DNA from 3 places in the Bacillus sp. LQ16 genome. Region 2 is predicted to be linked to each of the others. Evidence: predicted binding sites of a transcription regulator. Region 2 holds the regulator's gene; each other region holds the start of a gene.
What was found. The regulator Rex, encoded in region 2, represses fermentation and respiration genes when NADH is low (regulators of the CRP and FNR family bind a similar motif). The targets are predictions, from matches to a motif close to TTGTGAAATATTTCACAA.
Positions count from the first base shown of each region.

Region 1: a site for Rex is predicted at 3,257-3,274, ahead of arcA (arginine deiminase). Genes of this name have one in related genera too.
Region 3: a site for Rex is predicted at 4,178-4,195, ahead of adhE (bifunctional acetaldehyde-CoA/alcohol dehydrogenase). Genes of this name have one in related genera too.

Region 1 covers NZ_CM173491.1:420,946-429,362, forward strand. Annotated here, with positions in the region: gene AC3EMB_RS02155 (ABC transporter substrate-binding protein) at 1-154, opposite strand, end outside; gene AC3EMB_RS02160 (amino acid ABC transporter ATP-binding protein) at 277-999, opposite strand; partial or broken gene AC3EMB_RS02165 (HAMP domain-containing protein) at 1,375-1,560, shown strand; partial or broken gene AC3EMB_RS02170 (methyl-accepting chemotaxis protein) at 1,930-2,502, shown strand; gene argR (arginine repressor) at 2,649-3,098, shown strand; gene arcA (arginine deiminase) at 3,367-4,599, shown strand; gene argF (ornithine carbamoyltransferase) at 4,630-5,628, shown strand; gene arcD (arginine-ornithine antiporter) at 5,728-7,143, shown strand; gene arcC (carbamate kinase) at 7,181-8,143, shown strand; gene AC3EMB_RS02200 (Crp/Fnr family transcriptional regulator) at 8,345-8,417, shown strand, end outside.
Region 2 covers NZ_CM173491.1:251,982-260,398, reverse strand. Annotated here, with positions in the region: gene guaA (glutamine-hydrolyzing GMP synthase) at 1-1,524, opposite strand, end outside; purine riboswitch at 1,689-1,790, opposite strand; gene groL (chaperonin GroEL) at 1,931-3,565, opposite strand; gene groES (co-chaperone GroES) at 3,604-3,888, opposite strand; gene AC3EMB_RS01500 (CPBP family intramembrane glutamic endopeptidase) at 4,280-5,029, shown strand; gene AC3EMB_RS01495 (YdiK family protein) at 5,026-5,217, shown strand; gene AC3EMB_RS01490 (redox-sensing transcriptional repressor Rex) at 5,247-5,876, opposite strand; gene AC3EMB_RS01485 (ABC-F family ATP-binding cassette domain-containing protein) at 6,063-7,997, shown strand.
Region 3 covers NZ_CM173491.1:4,248,025-4,256,441, forward strand. Annotated here, with positions in the region: gene AC3EMB_RS21435 (ABC transporter substrate-binding protein) at 1-867, opposite strand, end outside; gene AC3EMB_RS21440 (YrhC family protein) at 1,025-1,252, opposite strand; gene adhE (bifunctional acetaldehyde-CoA/alcohol dehydrogenase) at 1,379-3,982, opposite strand; gene AC3EMB_RS21450 (bifunctional cystathionine gamma-lyase/homocysteine desulfhydrase) at 4,244-5,377, opposite strand; gene AC3EMB_RS21455 (O-acetylserine dependent cystathionine beta-synthase) at 5,381-6,304, opposite strand; gene mtnN (5'-methylthioadenosine/S-adenosylhomocysteine nucleosidase) at 6,387-7,082, opposite strand; gene AC3EMB_RS21465 (class I SAM-dependent DNA methyltransferase) at 7,097-7,735, opposite strand; gene AC3EMB_RS21470 (YrzA family protein) at 7,872-8,087, shown strand; gene AC3EMB_RS21475 (YrrS family protein) at 8,123-8,417, opposite strand, start outside.

The sequences.
Region 1 (8,417 bases), 170 kb from region 2:
TATAGTTAAAAGGTTTGTATAATCCACTCATCGCATAGCGAAATTCTTTTTCACCATTTGATGAAGTAGTAGAGCTTTCTTTGCTACAAGCTCCTAGTATGAAGGATGTACATAGTGTAATGCTCGCAACAATGGTTAATAGTTTTCTTTTCATAAAACCCCTCCTATATATTGATCATACGGATGGTTTTTTAGTATGTTATTGAAATATTTTATTTGGATGATTAGTTGTGCACCGTATGAATGTATTCCTTTTCGTTTGAAACAGAAGTTACATTATAAAACGTTGCGTAAAAATTGTTTTGCTCGTTCATGTGATGGAGCTGAAAAGAATTGTGCTGGCGTAGCATCTTCTACAATCTTTCCATCATCCATAAAGATGACGCGATCAGCTACGTCTCTTGCGAAATTCATTTCATGAGTAACAATAACCATTGTCATCCCTTCTTCAGCAAGTTCTTTCATAACTTGCAATACTTCTCCAACAAGTTCAGGGTCTAAAGCTGAGGTAGGTTCATCAAATAGCATAATCTTAGGGCTCATTGCAAGAGCTCGTGCAATGGCAATGCGCTGTTTTTGACCACCTGAAAGAAGATGAGGAGTTACATCCGCTTTATCTTGAAGGCCGACTTTTTGGAGAAGTTGATTTCCAATATCCTTTGCATTTGCTTTCTCTAATTTTTTTACGTGAATAGGTGCTTCTATGATGTTTTCTAGTGAGGTCATATGAGGAAAGAGGTTAAAGTGCTGAAAAACCATACCGACATTTTCACGGACTTTATTTAAATTTGAATGCTTTGGATCAATTCGCTCACCTTGTAAGTGAATTTCGCCTTCATCGTACATTTCTAAAAAGTTAAGACAGCGAAGTAATGTACTTTTACCAGAACCACTGGCACCAATTAAAACAACAACTTCTTTTTCTTTTACTTCTAAATCAATTCCTTTTAACACATCAAGTGAACCGAATGATTTTACTAGATTTCGAACTTGAATCATACAAAACCCCCAGTTAAAAATATATTTTACAAATGTTGCCCCTTATTTCTGTTATTAGTCACAAATTGTCAGAATCCTTTATTTTTTTCGTGCAATTTGATATTCAAAGAAATAATAATTTTTAAAATCCCTATATCCTTCTATAATGAAAATATGGATAATAATATATAGGTAGTATTTATATTGCTTATAAAAAGGGGGAAAGAGAAGATGGAAAAAGAAAGGAAAACATTTTCTTTTGGATTACGTACACAACTTATGCTATTCACTACAGTTTTAGCTCTCATTACATATTCAACAAGTATATTTTTTATTTACGTGATATACGATTATTTTCAAAGTTATGTAAGTCAAACAGTATATAATATTATCGTTATGTTATTAGGGGTAGTATGGTCTGGAATTTTAGCATATGGAGCAGCCGTATTTTTAATTAAACCGCTTCGCAAGTTAGAGGAAGCGGCAAGAAAAGCAGCTGAGGGTGATATTCGTGAAGATGTTCCATTACCGAAGACAGATGATGAAATTAAATCTTTAAGTGTTGCATTTAATATGATGTTAGGAAACTTAAGGGGCATGGTAAAAAATATTGATACAACATTTTCTTATACAAACAATCAAGTACAGCAGATTAGAAAACAAACAGGCGAAGCAACGAGACAAGCGCAAGGTGTATCTGAGACTCTTGCAGAGATTTCTTCAGGCGCTGAGCAATCAGCAGCATCAATTCAAGCAATTGTTTCTGCTGTTGATACAACGACGTCTATTGCAAGTGAAGTAGAAGAAAAAGCGAAGCAGTCTGATACGTTGTCTTCAGAAATGGTTCAAGCTTTAGGGCATAGTACTCGTGTCTTTACGTCTTTAATTCAAGGTATTCAAACATTGGCAAAAGAAAATGAAGATTCCATGCAAAATGTACAGAAGTTAGAAGAACGAATGAAACAAGTAGAACATATTGTGTCTGTTGTGAGTGCGATTGCTAGCCAAACGAATTTATTAGCACTAAATGCTTCTATTGAGGCAGCTCGCGCAGGAGAGCATGGAAGAGGTTTTGCGGTTGTTGCGGAAGAAGTACGTAAACTTGCTGATGAAAGTGATCATTCTGCAAGAAACATATCTCAGTTATTACGGAATATGCAAGATGAAGTACAACAAGTTGCAATGAAAATGACAGAACAAGTGAAAATAGCTAAAGAAGAGGCGAAACGTGGGGAAGCTACGGAATTAATTTTAAAAGAAATGTCATCAAGTGTTATGGAAGTAGCCGATGCAACTCAGCAAATTAGTAGTTATATGAATGAACAAGTGAGCCACATTCATCAAACAGGAGCACAAACAAAAGCTGTAGCAGCAATTGCTGAAGAAACGTCAGCTGGTTCGCAAGAAGTGGCGCGTGTGACGCTACAACAGTCTAAAAATATGATAGTAATCGATCAATTATTAAAGGATTTAGAGAAGCAAGCAACTGATTTGAAACAAACAATTGAACGATTTTCAATGTAAAAGGAAGAACAGAATGCTGTTCTTCTCTTTTTTATTTAGTTTGATTTAATATTTACAGTTAAACTATGAACGTTTCCGCAACATTCTTTTCTCTCCCTTTCGGATGAAAATTATAGCGAGCTATAATATTAAAAGGGGTGTCTTTTATGAAAAAAGAAAAAAGACAACGGTTAATTAAACAATTTGTAAAGGAGTATGAAATAGATAAGCAAGAAAGATTAGTAGAATTGTTAGCAAAAAAAGATGTATTAGTAACACAAGCTACGGTTTCTCGCGATATTCGTGAGTTAAACTTAACGAAGGTACCTTCTCAAGAAGGATTAATGATATATAAAGTTTTCTCAGAAGAGCATTTACAAACTGATATAAAGTTAAAGAAAAAATTACGAGAAGTTGTTGTGAAAATTGATTGTGTAGATCAATTAATGGTTATTAAAACCTTACCTGGTAATGCACATGTTATTGGTGTTTTATTTGATGAGTTAGATTGGAAAGAAAAAATAGGATGTATATGTGGAAATGATACATGCCTTATAATTTCACAGTCGAAATCAGATAGGGAGATTATAGAAGAAAGATTAAATTTAATTATTTAGATGCAAAAATCCTGTTTTTAATAAAATTAAAAACAGGATTTTTGTTTAAATGCGGAAGTTAAATATTCAACATATATGCGTAATATATGTGTTTTTTATTGAAAAAGCGAGAGAGTTTGTTATAAAAATACAAATTCGTATGATTTTAAAAAAATAACTTGTTTAATATTTCACAATGATAATGTGGATGCTTTCACAAAGATAAAAGTGCAGAGCATTTATTATGTACTTGTAAGACATCAAACATATTTAAAAGGAGGTACAACAAATGAAACATCCGATACATGTTACTTCAGAAATTGGGGAATTACAAACGGTTTTATTAAAACGACCGGGTAAAGAAGTGGAAAACTTGACGCCAGATTATTTGCAGCAATTATTATTTGATGATATTCCATACTTACCAATTATTCAAAAAGAGCATGATTATTTTGCACAAACGTTACGCAATCGGGGTGTTGAAGTTCTTTATTTAGAAAAACTAGCCGCTGAGGCGTTAGTAGATAAAAAACTTCGAGAAGAATTTGTTGATCGTATTTTAAAAGAAGGACAGGCTGACGTAAATGTTGCACATCAAACTTTAAAAGAATATTTACTTTCCTTTTCAAATGAAGAATTAATTCAAAAAATTATGGGCGGTGTACGGAAAAACGAAATTGAAACAAGTAAGAAGACACATTTATATGAATTAATGGAAGATCATTATCCGTTTTACTTAGATCCAATGCCTAATTTATATTTTACTCGTGATCCAGCAGCTAGCGTGGGCGATGGCTTAACGATAAATAAGATGAGAGAACCAGCGCGTAGACGTGAATCATTATTCATGGAGTACATCATCAAATATCATCCAAGATTTGCAAAACATAATGTACCAATCTGGTTAGATCGTGATTATAAATTTCCAATTGAAGGTGGCGACGAGCTAATTTTAAATGAAGAAACAATTGCGATTGGAGTGTCTGCTCGTACTTCAGCTAAAGCAATTGAACGTTTAGCTAAAAATCTCTTTAGCCGACAAAATAAAATTAAGAAAGTGTTAGCGATAGAAATTCCAAAATGCCGAGCATTTATGCATTTAGATACAGTATTTACAATGGTTGATTATGACAAGTTTACAATTCATCCAGCCATTCAAGGGCCAAAAGGGAATATGAATATTTATATTTTAGAAAAAGGATCAGATGAGGAAACTCTTAAAATTACACATCGTACTTCTTTAATGGAAGCATTAAAAGAGGTATTAGGCTTAAGTGAATTAGTTCTTATTCCATGTGGAGGAGGAGATGTAATTGCTTCTGCTCGTGAACAATGGAATGATGGCTCGAACACATTAGCAATCGCACCAGGTGTAGTTGTTACATATGATCGCAACTATGTATCCAATACGTTATTACGGGAGCATGGTATAGAAGTAATTGAAGTGCTAAGTTCGGAATTATCTCGTGGTCGTGGGGGTCCACGTTGCATGAGTATGCCAATTGTTCGTAAAGATATTTAGTATAAATAACGGAGAAAGTAGGGATGAAGTATGTTAATGACTAGACCAAATTTAAAAGGAAGAAGCTTTCTAGCAGAAAAAGATTTTACACAAGAAGAATTGTTATATTTTCTAGATTTGGCAGCAGAATTAAAAGAGAAAAAGAAAAATGGTATCCCGCATCATTATTTAGAAGATAAGAATGTAGCGCTCTTATTTGAAAAAACCTCCACTCGTACGCGCTGTGCATTTACAGTAGCGTGTACAGATTTAGGGGCGAATCCTGAATATTTAGGGAAAGGTGATATTCAGCTTGGGAAAAAAGAATCCGTAGAGGATACAGCAAAAGTGTTAGGGCGTATGTTTGACGGAATTGAGTTTCGTGGATTTAATCATGAGACTGTAGAATCTTTAGCACAAAATTCTGGTGTGCCAGTTTGGAATGGATTAACAGACATGTGGCATCCAACACAAACACTAGCAGATTTATTAACAATTAGAGAACATGTAGGGAAGTTGAAAAATGTGAAGCTCGTTTACGTTGGAGATGGACGAAATAATGTTGCTAATAGCTTACTAGTTGGTGGAGCAATCGTTGGAATGGATGTACGTATTTGCACACCAGAATCTTTATGGCCTGCACAAGAAGTAATTGATTTAGCAAAAAAATATAATGAACAGGTAATGATAACAAGTAATGTGGAAGAAGCTGTTGCGAATGCAGATGTAATTTATACAGATGTATGGGTGTCTATGGGGGAAGAAGAAAAATTTGCTGAACGTGTCGAGTTATTGAGACCTTATCAAGTAAATATGAAAATGATTAAAGAAACAGGGAATGAAAACGTGATTTTCTTACATTGTTTACCTGCATTTCATGATGTTGAAACGATGTATGGCGAAGAAGTTTACGAGAAATATGGGTTGAAAGAAATGGAGGTAACTGACGAAGTATTCCGCAGTAAACATTCAAAAGTATTTGATCAAGCTGAAAATAGAATGCATACAATTAAAGCGGTTATGGCAGCTACTTTAGGAAACATGGAGTAAAGAAGAAAGGGAGTCTTCCTTTCTTCTTTCTCCTCCTTTAGACACTATCATTCACTATTGCTTTTGTATTGTTATTGCAATTAAAGAGAGGTGAGTGGAATGGGTGAAGATAAGAAATTAGGGTTGTTTACACTAACGGCTCTTGTAGTTGGGTCTATGATTGGCGGTGGAGCCTTTAATTTAGCGAGTGATATGGCAAAAGGTGCTGGTGCTGGAGCCATTATTATTGGCTGGGTTATAACAGGAATTGGGATGATTGCACTTGGATTATCTTTTCAAAATCTAACTGTAAAACGGCCAGATTTAGATGGTGGTATTTTTAGCTATGCAAAAGCAGGATTTGGTGATTTTATGGGGTTTAATAGTGCGTGGGGATACTGGCTATCTGCTTGGCTTGGGAATGTAGCTTACGGTACATTATTATTTTCTTCATTAGGATATTTCTTCCCGATCTTTGAAGGCGGTCAAAATGTAGAATCCATTATTGGTGCAAGCGTATTATTGTGGTGTGTTCACATGTTAATTTTACGTGGAGTTCAATCAGCAGCACTTGTGAATTTAGTAACTACAATCGCAAAATTAGTACCTGTATTTGTATTTATTGTTATAGGAATCTTCGCGTTTCATATTGATACGTTCTTAGATGGATTTTGGGGGCAAACTGGTTCTTTTTCATGGGGAGCAGTTGGCAGCCAAGTTAAAAGTACAATGCTTGTAACTCTATGGGTATTTATTGGGGTAGAAGGGGCTGTTGTTTTATCCAGTCGAGCAAAAAATAGAAGTGATGTAGGGAAAGCAACGGTTATTGGTTTAATTGGTACACTCATCATTTACATTTTAATCACATTATTGTCTCTTGGACTTATGCAACAAGCAGATATTGCTGGTTTGAAAAATCCGGCTATGGCTTATTTATTTGAAAGTGTTGTTGGAAAATGGGGTGCTATCTTTATTAATTTAGGTTTAGTCATCTCTGTATTAGGTGCTTGGTTAGGTTGGACTTTGCTCGCTTCTGAAATTCCATATTTAGCGGCTAAAGATGGAGTATTTCCAAAATGGTTCGCAAAAGAAAATAAAAATAAGGCTCCAGTAAATTCATTATGGATAACAAATGGTTTAATACAAATATTCTTGTTAACATTCGTCGTTTCTGATCAGGCGTATAACTTTGCATTCTCTTTAGCATCTTCAGCTATTTTAATCCCATATGCTTTTTCAGCATTTTATCAACTGAAGCATAGCTTAAAGTCTGAAGAAGCAGATCGAAATAAAAATATAATAATTGGCTTGATCGCAAGTATTTATGGCGTGTGGTTAGTTTATGCAGCCGGTTTAGAGTATTTATTATTAACAATGACTTTATATGCGCCAGGTATTTTTATTTTTTACAATGTTCAAAAGCAAAAGAGTTCGAAGCAAATATTTACTCGAGTGGAATTAGCATCATCCGTAGCAATTGGTGCTTTAGCATTCTTTGCGATTTATGGATTAATTACAGGCAGTATTACTTTATAAAGCGCTGTGAAAGCGAAATGAACTGGAGGGCTGAAATATGGTACGAAGAAAAATTGTAGTTGCACTAGGGGGAAATGCGATACAGTCTGGAGAGGCTACTGCGGGAGCGCAGCAAGAAGCGTTGGAAAAAACGGCGGAACAACTTGTGAAAATAATGGAAAATGATGTGGATATAGTAATTGCGCATGGAAATGGCCCGCAAGTGGGGAATATTTTATTACAGCAAAAAGCTGCAGAAACGGAAAAGACACCTGCAATGCCATTAGATACTTGTGGGGCAATGAGCCAAGGGATGATTGGATATTGGATGGAAAATGCAATTGAAAAGGCATTGAAAAAACGGAATATAAACAAAGATGTAGCAACGGTTATAACACGTGTTGTTGTGGATAAAAAAGATGAGGCATTTAAAAATCCAACTAAACCAATTGGTCCTTTTTATACAGAAGAAGAGGCCAGAAGATTAATGGATGAAACAAAAGCAGTATTTAAAGAAGATGCTGGTAGAGGATGGAGACGTGTTGTTCCATCACCGAAGCCTGTAAGTATTCATGAACATAAAGTGATTAATTCTTTGGTCGAAGATGGAAACATAGTGATAGCTGTGGGCGGAGGTGGAATTCCAGTAATTGATTCTGAAGAAGGGTTAAAAGGAACTGAAGCGGTTATCGATAAAGATTTCGCTGCGCAGAAATTAGCAGAATTAGTAGATGCCGATACGCTCGTTATTTTAACTGCAGTTGATCATGTGTATGTAAATTATAATCAACCGAATCAAAAAAAATTAGAGTATGTCACAGTGAATCAATTAGAAGAATATATTGAAGAACAACAATTTGCTGCGGGAAGCATGCTTCCAAAAATTGAAGCTGCTATTAATTTTGTTAATACAAATCCAAAAAGAAAAACAATTATTACGTCTTTAGAAAAAGTATATGAAGCACTAGAAGAAAAAGCCGGTACTATTATTTCAAAACAGAATGTATGCATGTGTGTTTAAAATTATTATGTACGCTACTTAGTATTAAAAAAGAATGGAGTTAGTAACTTCATTCTTTTTATTTATTAATATTTTTTGTATTCATTGTTCATAAAGTTTTCATGATGAAATCTGAATATACAAGTTAATTATGATAAAATTCAAATTGAATACGCTTTCTTGATTTTTCGCTCCAACATACAGCAAGAGAGAGGGAATTTTATGAATAGACGGAACGTAGTGAAAGACTTAAAGCAGTTCGAATTATTTGCTCATTTAACAGAAAAAAAATTGA
Region 2 (8,417 bases):
AGTTGCTGGTGGCTTACTCGTTACATCATACACGATACGGTTAACGTGTTTTACTTCGTTTACGATACGTACAGAGATTTTCTCTAATACGTCCCAAGGGATACGCGCCCAGTCAGCTGTCATACCATCAATAGATGTTACTGCACGGATACCTACTGTGTAATCGTAAGTACGCTCGTCACCCATAACACCTACGCTACGCATACCAGGAAGCGCAGTGAAGTATTGCCAGATTTCACGATCTAAGCCCGCTTTAATAATTTCTTCACGTAAAATCGCATCAGATTCACGAACGATTTCTAATTTCTCTTCTGTGATTTCACCTAATACACGAATACCAAGACCAGGACCTGGGAATGGTTGACGCCATACGATTTCATCAGGAATTCCTAGTTCAGATCCTAATACACGTACTTCATCTTTAAATAACGTATTTAAAGGCTCAATTAATTTGAACTGCATGTCTTCTGGGAGTCCACCAACGTTATGGTGAGATTTAATTGTTTGTGCAGTTGCTGTACCACTTTCAACGATATCTGTGTAAAGTGTACCTTGTGCTAAGAAGTCCATACCTTGTAATTTAGATGCTTCATCATCAAATACGTAAATGAATTCGTTACCGATGATTTTACGTTTTTGTTCTGGATCTTCTACACCTTTTAACTTATTCATGAAGCGTTCTTGTGCATCCACTTTAATAACGTTCATATGGAAGCCTTCGCTAAATGTTTTCATAACGCCTTCTGCTTCACCTTTACGAAGTAAACCGTGGTCAACGAAAATACATGTTAACTGATCGCCGATTGCTTTATGAATTAATACTGCTACAACAGAAGAGTCTACGCCGCCACTAAGTGCACATAGTACTTTTTTGTCTCCAACAGTTTCACGAATCTTTTCTAATTCTACTTCGATAAAGTTCTCCATGTTCCATCCTTCAGAACAACCACATACGCCGAATACGAAGTTTTTAATTAAATCGTTACCGTGCTCAGAGTGACGTACTTCTGGGTGGAATTGTACACCGTATAAGTTTTTCGCTTCATTGCTCATACCAGCAATTGGGCAAGACTCACTTGTTGCGTCTACTACGAATCCTTCAGGTAAACCAGTTACTAAGTCGCCATGGCTCATCCATACAACTTGCTCTTCTGGAAGGTTCGCATATAATTTTGATTCGTTCTCTACTTTAAGAACAGCTTTTCCGTACTCACGGTGGTTGGCACGCTCTACTTTACCACCGAAGTGTTGTGTCATAAGCTGCATACCGTAACAGATACCGAAGATCGGTAAACCTAGTTCGAAGATTTTTTCATCACAATGTAATGCACCTTCACCGTATACGCTATTTGGTCCACCAGAGAAAATAATCCCTTTTGGATTCATTGCTTTAATTTCTTCTGCAGTAATTGTATGTGGATGAAGTTCACTGTATACACCGAACTCACGAATTCGACGTGCTATTAACTGATTGTATTGACTTCCAAAATCTAAAACGATAATTGTATCGTGTTGCTTCTTCAAAATAATCACCCCAACGTTAGTTCTCGTATATAAATATTTTCACCAATTTGGCGAAAAGCATTACCAATATAATAAAAAAAGCCAGTCCTCCGCCTCTAGTCTCATAACAAAGAAAAGGCAGGGGTCTGGCTTTATAAAGAAAGATAGTCTCCGCTCTTTATAAATATAAGACACACTGCCTTCATAGTCAGGTTGTTTACGGTAACCCGGTAGAGACTCTCAAACCATATCATTGAGGATATATGAAGGATCGTTTTATATTATCTTCCTAGATTCTAACAATGAAGTATCAATATGGTCAAGAGAGAAAGCGACAAAATTCTACAGAAATTCATTTCCTTTTCTAAAAAACATAAAAAAACATCCATTTCTATATAGAAATGGATGTTTTTTAGGGCAAACGGAATTACATCATTCCGCCCATACCGCCCATGCCCATGCCGCCCATGTCAGGCATTGCTGGTGCATTTGGTTCTGGCTTGTCAGCTACTACAGCTTCAGTTGTTAAGAACATAGCTGCAACAGATGCTGCGTTTTGAAGTGCAGAACGAGTTACTTTAGCTGGATCTACGATACCAGACTCAAGCATGTTAACCCATTCGCCAGTAGCTGCGTTGAAACCAACGCCTACTTTTTCGCCTTTTAGACGCTCTACAACTACAGATCCTTCTAGACCAGCGTTGATTGCGATTTGACGAACTGGCTCTTCTAGTGCGCGAAGTACGATGTTGATACCTGTTGCTTCGTCGCCTTCAGCTACGATAGAAGCTACTTTCGTGTATACGTTCATAAGTGAAGTACCACCACCTGCAACGATACCTTCTTCTACTGCTGCACGAGTTGAGTTAAGTGCATCTTCAATGCGAAGTTTGCGCTCTTTTAACTCAGTTTCAGTTGCTGCACCGACTTTAATTACTGCTACGCCACCTGCAAGTTTCGCAAGACGCTCTTGTAATTTTTCACGATCGAATTCAGAAGTTGTTTCTTCTAATTGCGCACGAATTTGACCGATGCGAGCTGCGATTTGCTCTGTATTTCCAATACCTTCAACTACAGTTGTGTTTTCTTTTGTAACAACAACTTTACCAGCGCGTCCTAAAGATTCAACTGTAGCAGATTTTAAGTCACGACCTAATTCTTCAGTGATTACTTCGCCACCAGTTAAGATTGCGATATCTTCTAGCATTGCTTTACGACGGTCACCAAATCCAGGAGCTTTAACAGCTACTACATTGAATGTACCACGAAGTTTGTTCACTACTAATGTAGCTAAAGCTTCGCCTTCTACATCTTCAGCAATGATAAGAAGTGGTTTACCTTGTTGTACCACTTGCTCTAATACTGGTAAGATTTCTTGAATGTTAGAAATCTTTTTGTCAGTAATTAAGATATATGGGTTATCAAGAACTGCTTCCATTTTGTCAGAATCAGTGATCATGTAAGGAGATGCATATCCACGATCAAATTGCATACCTTCTACTACGTCTAATTCTGTTGTGAATCCTTTAGACTCTTCTAAAGTAATAACGCCGTCGTTACCAACGCGCTCCATTGCTTCAGCGATTAATTGACCTACTTCTTCGTCAGCTGCAGAAATAGCAGCTACTTGTGCGATAGAAGATTTGCCTTCGATTGGTTTAGAAATCGTTTTTAATTCTTCAATTGCAGCAGTAACAGCTTTTTCGATACCTTTACGAAGACCCATTGGGTTAGCACCAGCTGTTACGTTTTTAAGACCTTCACGAATCATAGCTTGCGCTAATACAGTTGCAGTTGTTGTTCCGTCACCAGCTACATCGTTTGTTTTGCTAGCAACTTCTGCTACTAATTTCGCACCCATGTTTTCGAATGCATCTTCTAATTCGATTTCTTTTGCGATTGTTACACCATCATTTGTAATAAGTGGTGAACCAAATTTTTTCTCAAGTACAACGTTACGACCTTTTGGTCCAAGCGTTACTTTTACTGCGTTTGCAAGAGTGTCGACACCGCGAAGCATCGAACGACGTGCTTCTTCACTAAATTTAATATCTTTTGCCATAATAATTGACCCCCTTGGATTTTTTAAGATTTATATAATTAACCGATAACTGCTAAAATGTCACTTTCACGTAAAATCAAGTAGTCTGTACCTTCGTATTTCACTTCAGTACCTGCATATTTTGAGAAGATGATAAGATCACCTGCTGCTACCTCTAAAGCAACACGCTCACCATTTTCAAGCACTCGACCAGTACCTACTGCAACAACTTTACCCTCTTGTGGTTTTTCTTTTGCAGTATCTGGTAATACAATACCACTTGCTGTTTTTTCTTCTGCTTGAACAAGCTCAATTACAACGCGATCACCTAATGGCTTTAGCATGAACAATAACCTCCTCATTTTGTTATGTAAATTTTATTTATTAGCACTCAAGTCACCCGAGTGCTAACACACTTATAATAATAAATAATCTCAATTTCTTTTGCAAGTAAAAAAATCATAATTTTTTCGCAAATTACTATATAAACTTTCTATATAGAATACTGCCTTTACTATATGAATCGTTGTTTCCCCTACTCGTATGTTACAATATGAAAGACACCCTAAGTTGTTTTCGCTAAACGTACAACTTTTTCCTGTCTCCTACTTTAATTTCAAATACGGATTTACAAAAAAATCATAATTCGAATGAAAGTTTATATCGTAGATAACATATTTACATGTTATCCTACCTCATCTCATACACTAGAGTTAGAAAGGATGGTTAAACTATTTGAAGAAACAATACTGGTGGATTATCGTTACATACATTTTAATGCAGTTATCTGGAATTGTTGGATTACCACTTCTCCTAAAAACAGGACTCTATGATAATAGAGGATTTACCATGGAGGAAAAAGGACAAATCATAACGGGACACTGGGCGATTATTAGCTTCTTTGTTGCATTATGTATCGTTCTTTGGTTACTTAGAACAGACATTCGTGACAGGCATTTAGATGCAATGCGCTCTTCTGTTCCAGCTACTATTGGATGGATTTTCATCGGCTTCTTCTTGGCTTTCTTTTCACAAATAGTTGCCGGTATGATCGAGATGCAGCTGCTAGGAATTAAACAAGGTTCAGAAAATACAATGAAACTGATGGAAATTGCAAGAACGACACCTTGGTTCCTTATTGTCGTATCTATAATCGGACCTATCTTGGAAGAAATCGTATTTAGAAAAATTTTATTTGGTACACTTTATAAGAAGTTTAACTTCTTTATTGCAGCTATCATTAGTTCGCTTGTATTTGCAGCAATCCATTTTGATTTTACTCACTTATTGGTATACACTGCTATGGGGCTCGTATTCGCCTTCTTATATGTGAAGACGAAGCGTATTATCGTTCCGATTGCAGCTCATGTTGCGATGAATACATTAGTCGCTATTGGGCAAATTTTTATGAGCAATGAGCAAATTCAAGAAATGATTAAAGAAGCTGAAAAAATGCAAGGCTTTATCGGAGGATTTTTTGTATGAGAAACTCACCATTGTTCATGGCTGCACTATACTTCCTTCTTGGATGTATCTTTACACGCTTCGCCATTACGAACGTGACAGATACAATCTGGAATGTGTGGACAATACTATTTGCAGTTATGGCAACAATTGATTTTAATTTGGCGCTTCGCCTTATATTAGTTAAATTCACAAAGAAGAAACAATAATAAAACGCAGAGGTCGCTTCCTCTGCGTTTTATTGTGGATAGTTTTTCAAAAAGTAAACTAATGTTTGTAACTCTACAGCTAAATCAATATGATGAATTCTAATATTCTCTGATACGTTTAATCGTGCTGGTGTGAAATTCAAAATACCATGCACGCTCGTTTCAGCTAATCTATCTGCTACAGCTTGTGCTACTGTAGCCGGTACTGTTAATATTGCCACTTGTATATCATTTGATAATCTCTCTTCTAATTCATCTAAATGGTATACAGGAATGCCCCCGATTTCTGTTCCAACTTTCTCTTCACTAACATCAAATGCCATTTCAATTTTTGTATTATTGTTTTTCGTGAAATTATAATGTAAGAAAGCGGTCCCTAAATTACCTACTCCAATAAGTGCTACACGCGTTATATCATCTTGATCAAGTGTTTCGCGGAAAAATGATAATAAATAATTTACGTTATATCCGTATCCCTTTTTCCCTAACGCTCCAAAATACGAAAAATCTCTTCGTATTGTTGCGGAATCTACTTTTACCGCTTCACTCAATTCGGCCGATGAAACACGCTGCTTACCAGAAAGAGATAAGTTTTGGATAAATCGATAGTATAGAGGCAATCTTTTAGCAGTGGCTTGTGGAATCTTTTGCTGATCCATATGACCTCTCCTCTCTTCCTATCTTTATTCATATACTTTAATCAAATACAGAAGTTTAGCACTCATTAAATTCCTTGTATAATAAAGAGAAGAAGTATTCTCTCTTATTTTAAACTATACACTATTTTTAGTATGATTGAGAAATATAAACATGGCAAAGTTAAGAAATTATTTGAGGTGAAAACATTGATTTTATTACAAGTAAATGGACTTTCGAAATTATACGGTGCAGAAACAATTCTTGCAAACATAAAATTGGAAGTACAAACAAAAGATCGTATCGCATTAGTTGGAAGGAATGGAGCTGGAAAATCTACATTATTAAAAATTATCGCTGGTGAATTATCACATGATGGTGGCGAAATTATAAAACCGAAAGATGTCTCAATCGGGTATTTAGCTCAAAATACCGGCTTAGAAACGTCTTTAACAATTTGGGATGAAATGCTAACCGTCTTTACCCACTTACAGCAAATGGAGACAAAACTTCGAAGGCTTGAGCAAGAAATGGGAAAAGAAGAAAACTTTTCAAACGAAGCTATATATGAAAGATTGTTAGCTGATTATGACCAATTGCAACTCAATTATAAAGATCAAGGTGGATATCAATATGAAGCGGACATTCGCTCCATTTTAAGCGGCCTTGGCTTCCCAGTTGAAACGCACCAGACGACGATTTCTACTTTAAGCGGTGGGCAAAAAACAAGATTAGCTCTTGGGAAATTATTATTAACAAAACCAGACTTACTTATTTTGGACGAGCCTACAAACCATTTAGACATCGAAACATTAACATGGCTTGAGCAATATTTACAAGGTTATCCTGGCGCAATATTAATCGTTTCACATGACCGTTATTTCTTAGACAAACTCGTTACACAAGTATATGAAATTTCGAATAAAGAAAGCAGACGATTTGTTGGTAACTACAGTAAATATTTAGACTTAAAATCAGCATTATATGAGCAAGAAATGAAACGTTACGAAAAACAACAAGATGAAATCGCAAAACTTGAGGACTTCGTTCAAAAGAATATAGCTCGCGCCTCTACAACGAAACGTGCTCAAAGTCGCCGTAAACAACTAGACAGAATGGAATTATTAACGAGACCATTAGGTGATTCTAAGTCAGCATCATTCCACTTCGATATTGAAAAGCAAAGTGGAAATGATGTTTTACAAGTAAAGGATGCAACCATTGGCTATGATGAGGACCCTATAATTGAAAACGTAACTATGCGCTTAACTCGCGGAGATAGTGTTGCTTTAGTTGGTCCAAACGGAATTGGGAAATCCACATTATTAAAATCTATTGTGAATAAGTTACCACTATTAAATGGCGATGTTTCTTTCGGATCAAATGTATCTGTTGGTTATTATGATCAAGAACAAGCAAACTTAACATCTTCTAAACGGGTTTTAAATGAACTATGGGATGAATATCCACTGCAACCTGAAAAAGAAATCCGTACTATACTCGGGAACTTTTTATTTACAGGAGATGATGTACTGAAACCAGTATCTTCCCTTAGTGGTGGACAAAAAGCTCGATTAGCTCTTGCGAAACTTATGATGCAAAAGTCAAATTTATTAATTCTGGATGAGCCTACGAACCACCTTGATTTAAATAGTAAAGAGATTTTAGAGAATGCTTTAATTGATTATCCAGGGACTCTTCTATTTGTCTCACATGACCGCTACTTTATTAACCGTGTAACAACGACTGTGGTTGAGTTATCAACAGAAGGTGCACAGGAATATTTAGGGGATTACGATTACTATGTGGAGAAGAAAAATGAAATGATTGAACGCGCAGCATTTGAACAACAAGAACAGCAAGAAAATCAGGCACCTGTTCAAAAAACTGTAGCTCAAGAAAAATTAAATTATCTCGAAGAAAAAGAGCGTAAACAATTAGAACGTCAACGCACTCGAAAAATTGAAGAACTAGAACAAAACATCGTAAACTTAGAAGAAGAAATTGCTACGTTAGAAGATCAACTTTGCTTACCAGAAATATATGCAGATTATGAAAAAGCGAGTGAAATTACAACTAAAAAACAAACGCTACAAGAACAACTTGAAACGTGTATGGCAGAGTGGGAAGAGCTACATGTATAAGAGTATTTAAATAAGGAAGATGTCTCATCAGTCATGATTTTTGACTATGTGACATCTTTTTTCTTTAAGTACATAAATAATTTTTTGAATATATCAATGGTAACTCGGAATATATCAACCATTTTTCAAATACATCTATCGTAACCCTATATATATAAACGATTCGACACGAAATATCGATTTACCGACAAGGATTGACAACATCAGCACCCTCTATAATAGAAGGATATTTCAAAATGTTTTTCAGAGATATCTTCTTACTTTTTATTTCCCAAAAAACAATATATTCAAAGGTCAGACTTCATCTAGTTTATCCACAAACTTATACACATATCCACCTTTATAAAATAGCTATCAAAACAACTTTTCCACATTACCCACAACTAACAAAAAAGATATCAACACTTTATATACACAACA
Region 3 (8,417 bases), 1.4 Mb from region 2:
ATCAGGTGGCAAAATAACTACGCGGTTTTGTTTTACTGCATCTAAATTTTTCCACGCTTCATTTTTCATCATTTCGCCTTCGAATGCTTTTTTCACACTTTTGGGATCTCCGTGTGTAATTAAATAAATGACATCTGGATTCGCCTCAATAATACGTTCTACACTTAGCTGTGCATATTGCGGATATTCTTTCGTTTCTGGAAAATCAGAAGCAATATTTTTCCCGCCTGTTTTTTCTAAAACATCACCTGATAAAGATGTTGGTAATGCCGCTAAATAAGTACCTGGTGCGCCATACACTAGCAATGCTTTCACATCGCTCTTTTTCTCATATTTCTTCATTTGATCATTGATTTTTTGATTAAGTTCTTTTGCTTTATCTTCTTTCTTCATTACCGTTCCATATAATTCAATATTCTTTTGAATATCTTGTACAGAATTCGCAGAAGAAATGATTACTTTCGTTCCCTGTCCTTCAACCGTTGGCACATTCTTTTGGAATCCATTGTTAGCAACAAGTACATCGGGCTTTAAACTAGCAATTTGCTCAAAGTTCGGTTGATGTGCATTCCCGATTACTTTTGCTTTCTTTAACTCCTCTGGAAGAGTTAATTTCGTATCCGGACGACCTACTACTTTTCCACCTAAAGCATGAATAATATCCATGTCTCCCATACTTAATGTTGCAAAACTTTCTGGTACTTTATCGAATGTTACCTTTCTCCCTGACAGGTCGGTAATTTCGATTTTTTCTTTTCCTTTTTCTATTTTGGTTGCAGACGCTTTTTCGTCCCCTTTGGCACTGCAACCTATTAACAAGAAAAAAATAGATAAAATCGCTGTAAATAGCGTAATAGATTTTTTCATTCCTTCACCTCTAATTGATAATGATAATCATTAACTACTACTCTACTTTAATTGATAAGGATTATCATTGTCAACATGAAACGCATACATTTTTCTACAAAAAACAAAAAGCGCGACAAAAAGATTCTTTCTTTTCGCCGCGCTCTAGTTAACAATATTATTCACATTCATTTTCCTCTAACTGGTCACGCATCACTTTCACACGCTGAAAGAAAAAGAACGATAAACTTAAAAATATAACGATGCTCCCCATCATAACAAAAAATTGGATTGTCTCTTTTGCTCCATCCGGAATCAACAAGCCAACCATTAACAATGTACTTACAGCGAGAAGAATTTGTCCGAACCTAGTATAATCTTCTATTTTCCCTTGTAATTCTTTCATTATATTCTCACTCCTCCATTTCACTTTATCATATTCTATGAAACTGAAAGACCAGTAAATACAGCCATTCTGGGAGATGTTTTCCAACAAAAAAAGAGCCGCTTTACTGCGGCTCTTTTTTAATCATTATTCACCTTTATATGCTTCCATATAAATTTCTTTCAGCTCTGAAATAAGCGGTAACTTTGGATTAGCAGTTGTACATTGATCTTCAAAAGCTCTTTCTGCTAATACTCCAACAACCTCTTCAAATTGCTCTTTATCTACCCCTTGTCCGGCAATACTCATATTAATATTTAAGCTTTTTCCAAGCTCAATAATTGCTTTGACGAGTGATTCCACACCTTCTGCTACTGAGCTTGCTGGAAGCCCGAGCATTCTCGCAATATGTGCATAGCGTTCATCTGCTACAAAGTGCTCATATTTTGGGAACAATGCGTGTTTTCTTGGCTTAATAGCATTATAGCGGACTACATGCGGCATAAGAATTGCATTTGCACGTCCGTGCGGAATATGGAATTCTGGACCAATTTTATGTGCTAAGCTGTGATTAATACCTAGAAAAGCATTTGCAAATGCCATCCCTGCAATTGCAGAAGCATTATGCATTTTTTCCCGTGCTTCTTCATCATTTCCATCTTTATATGCTCTCGGTAAATATTTGAATACGAGATCAATAGCTTTTAATGCTAATCCATCTGTATAGTCATTTGCCATAACAGACACATACGCCTCAATTGCATGTGTTAAAACATCCATACCAGTATCTGCTGTTACATGTGGTGGTACTGTCATTACAAATTGCGGATCAACAATTGCTACATCTGGTGTTAATTCATAATCTGCGAGCGGATACTTTATATTATTTTTCTTATCTGTAATAACCGCAAATGGTGTCACTTCTGATCCTGTTCCTGATGTTGTTGGAATCGCAACAAACTGCGCCTTATTTCCTAATTCCGGATATTTACATGTACGTTTTCTTATATCTAAAAACTTCTGTTTAATGCCATAGAATGTCGTTTCTGGATGCTCATAGAATAACCACATTCCTTTTGCTGCATCCATAGCTGAACCACCACCAAGTGCGATAATTACATCTGGCTTAAAGCTTCTCATCATTTCCGCACCTTTAAAGACAGTTTCATCTGATGGATCTGGTTCGACCTCAAAGAAAACTTCAATTTTCACATCATTTGCATGCTTGTTTAAATAGTGCGTGACTGTATCCACATAGCCATGTTCAACCATTCCAGGATCCGTTACAATAAATGCACGTGAAATGTTAGGCATATTTGCTAAATACGCTGTAGCATGTTTTTCAAAATAAATTTTTGGTGGCAATTTGAACCACTGCATATTCTTTTTTCTATTTGCCAGCCTTTTTATATTTAATAAATGAGTCGCTGTTACATTTTGGGAAACTGAATTTTTTCCGTAAGAACCACAACCAAGTGTAAGTGATGGAATAAATCCGTTATATATATCCCCTATTCCACCTTGTGATGAAGGTGCATTTACAATGAGACGGCAAGCTTTCATACGTAATCCAAATTGCTTTTGCACTTCTTTATTTGTAGAATGAATAACTGCTGAATGTCCTAAACCACCGAGGTTCAACATTTCTTCGCAATATGTAAATCCTTTTTCTAATGAATTCGCCTTCACACAGGCTAATACTGGGCTCAGTTTCTCACGAGATAACGGGTATGCTGCTCCGATACCTTGAATTTCAGCTACAAGCATTTTTGTATGTTCAGGAACAGTAATCCCAACTAATTCGGCAATATACTGTGCTGATTTTCCTACAATATCACTATTTACTGCACATGTATTTTCATTTATAACGAGCTTTTCTAATTTTTTTCTTTCTTCTTCTGTTACAAAGTAACAATTGTTTTCGATCATTTCTGTTTTAACATCATCATAGATTTCTTTATCGACAATGATTGCTTGTTCCGATGCACAAATCATACCGTTATCAAATGTTTTCGATAAAATTAAATCATTAACAGCTCGTTTTACATGTGCTGATTTTTCTATATAACACGGTACATTACCAGGACCTACACCTAGCGCTGGTTTTCCAGTAGAGTAAGCTGATTTCACCATACCAGCGCCTCCAGTTGCTAGAACGAGTGCCACACCCTCATGGTTCATTAATTGTTTCGTCGCTTCGACAGACGGTCTTTCAATCCATTGAATACAATGTTTTGGTGCACCAGCTTTCATTGCTGCATCATATACGGTTTTCGCTGCTGCCACCGAACAATTTTGTGCAGAAGGATGAAATGCGAAAATAATTGGATTTCTCGTTTTTATCGCAATCAAAGCTTTAAACATTGTTGTCGACGTTGGATTCGTTACTGGTGTTACCCCAGCTACTACACCGACAGGTTCTGCAATTTCTATTATTTCTTCATGAGGATCTTCGTGAATAATTCCTACCGTTTTATCTTGCTTTATACTATGCCAAATATATTCAGTGGCAAAAATATTTTTAATGCATTTGTCTTCATAGACACCACGGCCTGTTTCTTCAACAGCCAATTTTGCAAGTGGCATATGTTGATCAACACCTGCTAATGCCATTTCATGAACAATGTTGTCAATCTGCTCTTGTGTAAAACTTTCTAATGCTTGTAAAGCTTGTTGACCGTTATTTACTAACGTATCAATCATCTCTTTTACCTCTTGCATTTCATTGACAACTTTCTCTTTGACTACCATGTAAATTTCCTCCTATTCTGTTATCACGGTCTTTATAAGTCCCTATAGGTCATAATAAGTCCCGATTAGCGAAAAAAAATAGAGTTACCGTCCTACATGAATCCCATCGTTTGTGAAGCATTTCACAAATTTACTCGTGAATAACATTTCATGAATTCAATATACATGAAATCATTTCATTTGTGTATGTCTAATTTGTGAAACATTTCACAAATTAACATAATAAAAATGCACTGCTCCACATTAGCAGTGCATTTTTTATTACGCTAGCGCTTGTGCTAAATCTTCAATTAAATCTTCACCATCTTCAATACCGACAGAAATACGAATTAATGTATCTGTAATTCCTAATTCTTTACGGCGATCTGCTGGGATTGATGCATGTGTCATTTGAGATGGGATAGAAATTAAACTTTCTACTGCTCCTAAGCTTTCAGCAAGTGTAAAGTATTGCAGTTTCTCAAGTACTTTATTTAATGTTTCCTCACTATCTACATCAAACGAAATAATAGCACCAAATCCATTTGCTTGTTCTGTTGCTAATTCGTGGTTTTGATGTGATTCAAGACCTGGGTAATATACTTTATTTACTTTTGGATGATTATTTAAGAATTCAGCAATAGCGCGTGAATTCGTTTCATGTTCTTCCATACGAATTCCTAATGTTTTTAAACCGCGAAGTAGTAAGAAGCTATCTTGTGGTCCAAGAATACCTCCTGTTGAGTTTTGTACAAAGTGAAGGTCTTCTGCTAGTTGTGGGCTATTTACCACTACTAGACCTGCAACTACGTCACTATGACCTCCTAAATATTTCGTTGCACTATGAAGTACAATGTCTGCTCCTAAAGAAATCGGCGACTGCCAATATGGCGTCATGAATGTATTATCAATAATTGTTAATAAATCTTTCTCTTTAGCAAGAGTAGATATTTTCTTAATATCAGTAATTTTTAGTAATGGGTTCGTTGGTGTTTCCACATAGATCGCTTTCGTATTTGGACGAATTGCTTCTACAACTTCCTCTAAGTTTGTTGTGTCTACAAATGTATGTTCAATACCGAAGCGGTTTAATACTTTCGTAATAACACGATACGTTCCACCATAAACATCATCTGTTAAAATAACGTGGTCACCTTTTGAGAACAACATAATTGTCGCTGTAATAGCAGCCATTCCAGAACCGAATGCAAATCCAGCATGACCATTTTCTAATACGGCAATCATTTCTTCTAAAGCTGCACGTGTTGGGTTGCCTGTACGTGAATATTCATATCCTTGATGCTTACCAACCGCTTCTTGTTTGTACGTACTTGTTTGATAGATCGGTACGTTTACAGATCCAGTTGAAGGTTCTCCTATGCGAATACCATGAATTAACTTTGTCTTTGCTCTCATTTTTTATTCCCATCCTTTGTATATGTCTTTACTTAAATAGCGCTCACTGCTATCAGGAAAAATGGTTACAATATTTGTACCTGGTGCTGCCTTCTCTGCCTCAAGTAAGCTCGCATGAAATGCTGCTCCTGAAGAGCTCCCAACGAGAAGTCCTTCTTTTTGCGCTAATTCTTTCACTCGTAAAAATGCATTCCGATCAGAAATCGTATGAATTTCATCAAAATAAGATGTCTTCAAAAATGGCGGGATAAATTCCAGTCCAATTCCTTCGGTCTCATGTGAACCAGCCTTACCACCATTTAAAATAGATCCTTCTGGCTCTACGATAACTGTTTTAATATCTATATTTTTTTCTTTCAAATAAGATGCAGTCCCCATAAACGTACCGCCAGTTCCTGCTCCAGCAACAAATATGTTAATCTCTCCATTCAGTGCATCCCAAAGTTCAGGACCTAGTGTTTTGAAATAAGCACGCGGGTTTGCTTCATTCGCAAACTGACTTGGAGAGTATGAATTCGGTATTTCATTTACTAATTCTTTTGCTTTTGCAATTGCACCGGTCATTCCTTGCTCAGTCGGTGTATGCACGACCGTTGCACCTAGTGCTTTCATTAATTCTTGTTTTTCAATACTAAATTTCTCTGGTACACAAACGATAACACGTAAATCATGTTCTAATGCTGCAAGTGCCAGTCCAATACCAGTATTCCCAGCAGTCGGTTCAATAATTGTTCCACCTTGGATAACAAGCCCTTTTTCTAGCGCATCTTCGATTAATTCTCTTCCTAAACGATCCTTAACGCTTCCGCCTGGGTTATAAAATTCAAGCTTTGCAAATAAGCGGACCCCTTTCGGAAGTGAAAAACGAGTAATTTCTACAATTGGTGTATGACCAATTAACTCATGAACTCCACGATATACATTCATCGTGTTCTCCCCCTTGTTTGCCAATAAAGAAAAGGCAACTGTATGTATTTTCTTTATATGAGACAGTTGCCTTTTTGTTACATTACTTTAACTCTTCTAACACTTTTACGATAAAGTTTGTAGAATGAAGAGCTGCTTGATCTAAAAACTGATCAAATGAAACATTTGATTCTTTACCAGCAATATCAGAAAGTGCGCGAATGATAACAAACGGAACTTCATATTGGTGGCATACTTGTGCGACAGCTGCTGCTTCCATTTCTACCGCATAAAGATTTTCAAATTTATCACGGATGGCTGCAACGCGGTTCGGATCACTCATAAATGAATCGCCTGTTGCAATCATGCCTTTTACAACTTGAATATTTTCTTCAGTTTGCATACATTTCTCAGCTAATGCAACTAACGCCTCATCAGCTTTAAATCCAGGCGGCATTCCTGGTACTTGACCATATTCATAGTTAAATGCTGTTACATCTACGTCATGGTGACGAACTTCAGTGGAAATAACTACATCACCAACGTTTAGAGAATGATGGAATCCACCAGCTGAACCAGTATTAATTACTTTTTCAGGCTTATATTTCTCTAATAAAATTGTCGTTGACATCGCTGCGTTTACTTTACCAATACCAGACTTTAACAAGATTACTTCATGTCCTGCTAATAGTCCTTTCGTAAATTCACAACCTGCAACCGTTTCTGTCTCTGCTTGTTCTAATTTGTCACGTAAAATACGTACTTCTTCTTCCATTGCTCCAATTACAGCAATTCTCAATCTAATCCCTCTTTCTATTGCTTAGTTGCCTCCATTACCCAAACGAAATGATTTAATCTCGTAAACGTTACATGGAAGCCATTGTTTTCAAAAATAGTCTGCATAACTGGAATGCGTGTATAGTATTCCGTTTGCAAATCGTTTGCTAACTGGTGAAAACCTCTTTGTTTTGCTGTTTCAACAGTTTTATCATATGCATCTTGATCTGCAAATATCGTATCAGCAAACACTATTTTACCACCTTTGTTTAGCAATTGACTATACTTCGCAACCGCTACATTTTTTTCATCATCTGTTAAATGATGAAATGCATAGGTGCTTACAATGGTATCAATTGAATTTGGGACTTCAAACGAAAGAAAATCACCTTCTGTAATCGAAAATTCTTTTGGCAATTTCTCTTTTGCAATCATACGCATTTCACGCGACGGTTCTATACCGTAAACTGTGCGGCCAGCAAGTAATAATTTATTTGTTAAATTACCTGTACCGACACCAAATTCTAATACATTACCAAATGACTTGTTAACTACATCCTCTAGAATATCCTCATAATGGGCGAAAACTTCTTTATATTGTATATCTTCGCCTTGTACGAATGAGTCGTACGTATGAGCCCACTCATCAAATAAACCATTAAATTCTGTGCCCATAAAAATTCCCCTTTTTCTTATCGGTTTTATCAGTATGATATTCCCTCTTTCTAAAAATGTCAATTGAAATGTACATGGTATTTCCTTCTTTTCTTTGTTACACTATAGTTGATTACATAGGAGAGGGGCCGTCTTCATGTCATTTACCTTTGAAATGTTAGAAGATAAAGTAGAATTTTTTGAAGCGGGAGACTTAGCTTCTTTAGAACGAAAAATTAGTGAACAAATCGATAATAATAAAGCACTTATGCTTGAAGTTCATCACATCTCACATCAAATGGTTATGGATCCTGAAAGCAAAAGACCGTATTATAGCGCGGTTGTTCATTTTAAATTAAAGAAATTGCGTTAACTAAAAAGGAGAAGCTCCTAAGGAGCTTCTCTTTTTTAGTTTAGAGTTTGAACAAGTACTGGTTTCCAGCCCTCATTGTCTACCCAATCAATATTTACGTAATATCTTTTTCCACTTTGCTTATCTTGAACGTCACCATAAGCTTTACTCTTTCCAGTTTTGTCTCTTCCAACAAAATGGAATACTAATTGCTCCTTCGGTACTTCAATACCTGCAGCAATTGCACTTTGCATCTCATTCCAATCTGATGACCCCTGTTTAAACGTCATCGCTGGTGATGAACCTTGCTCTGTTCCTACAGCTTTCCAAGAAGGTTTTGTATAAGCCTCT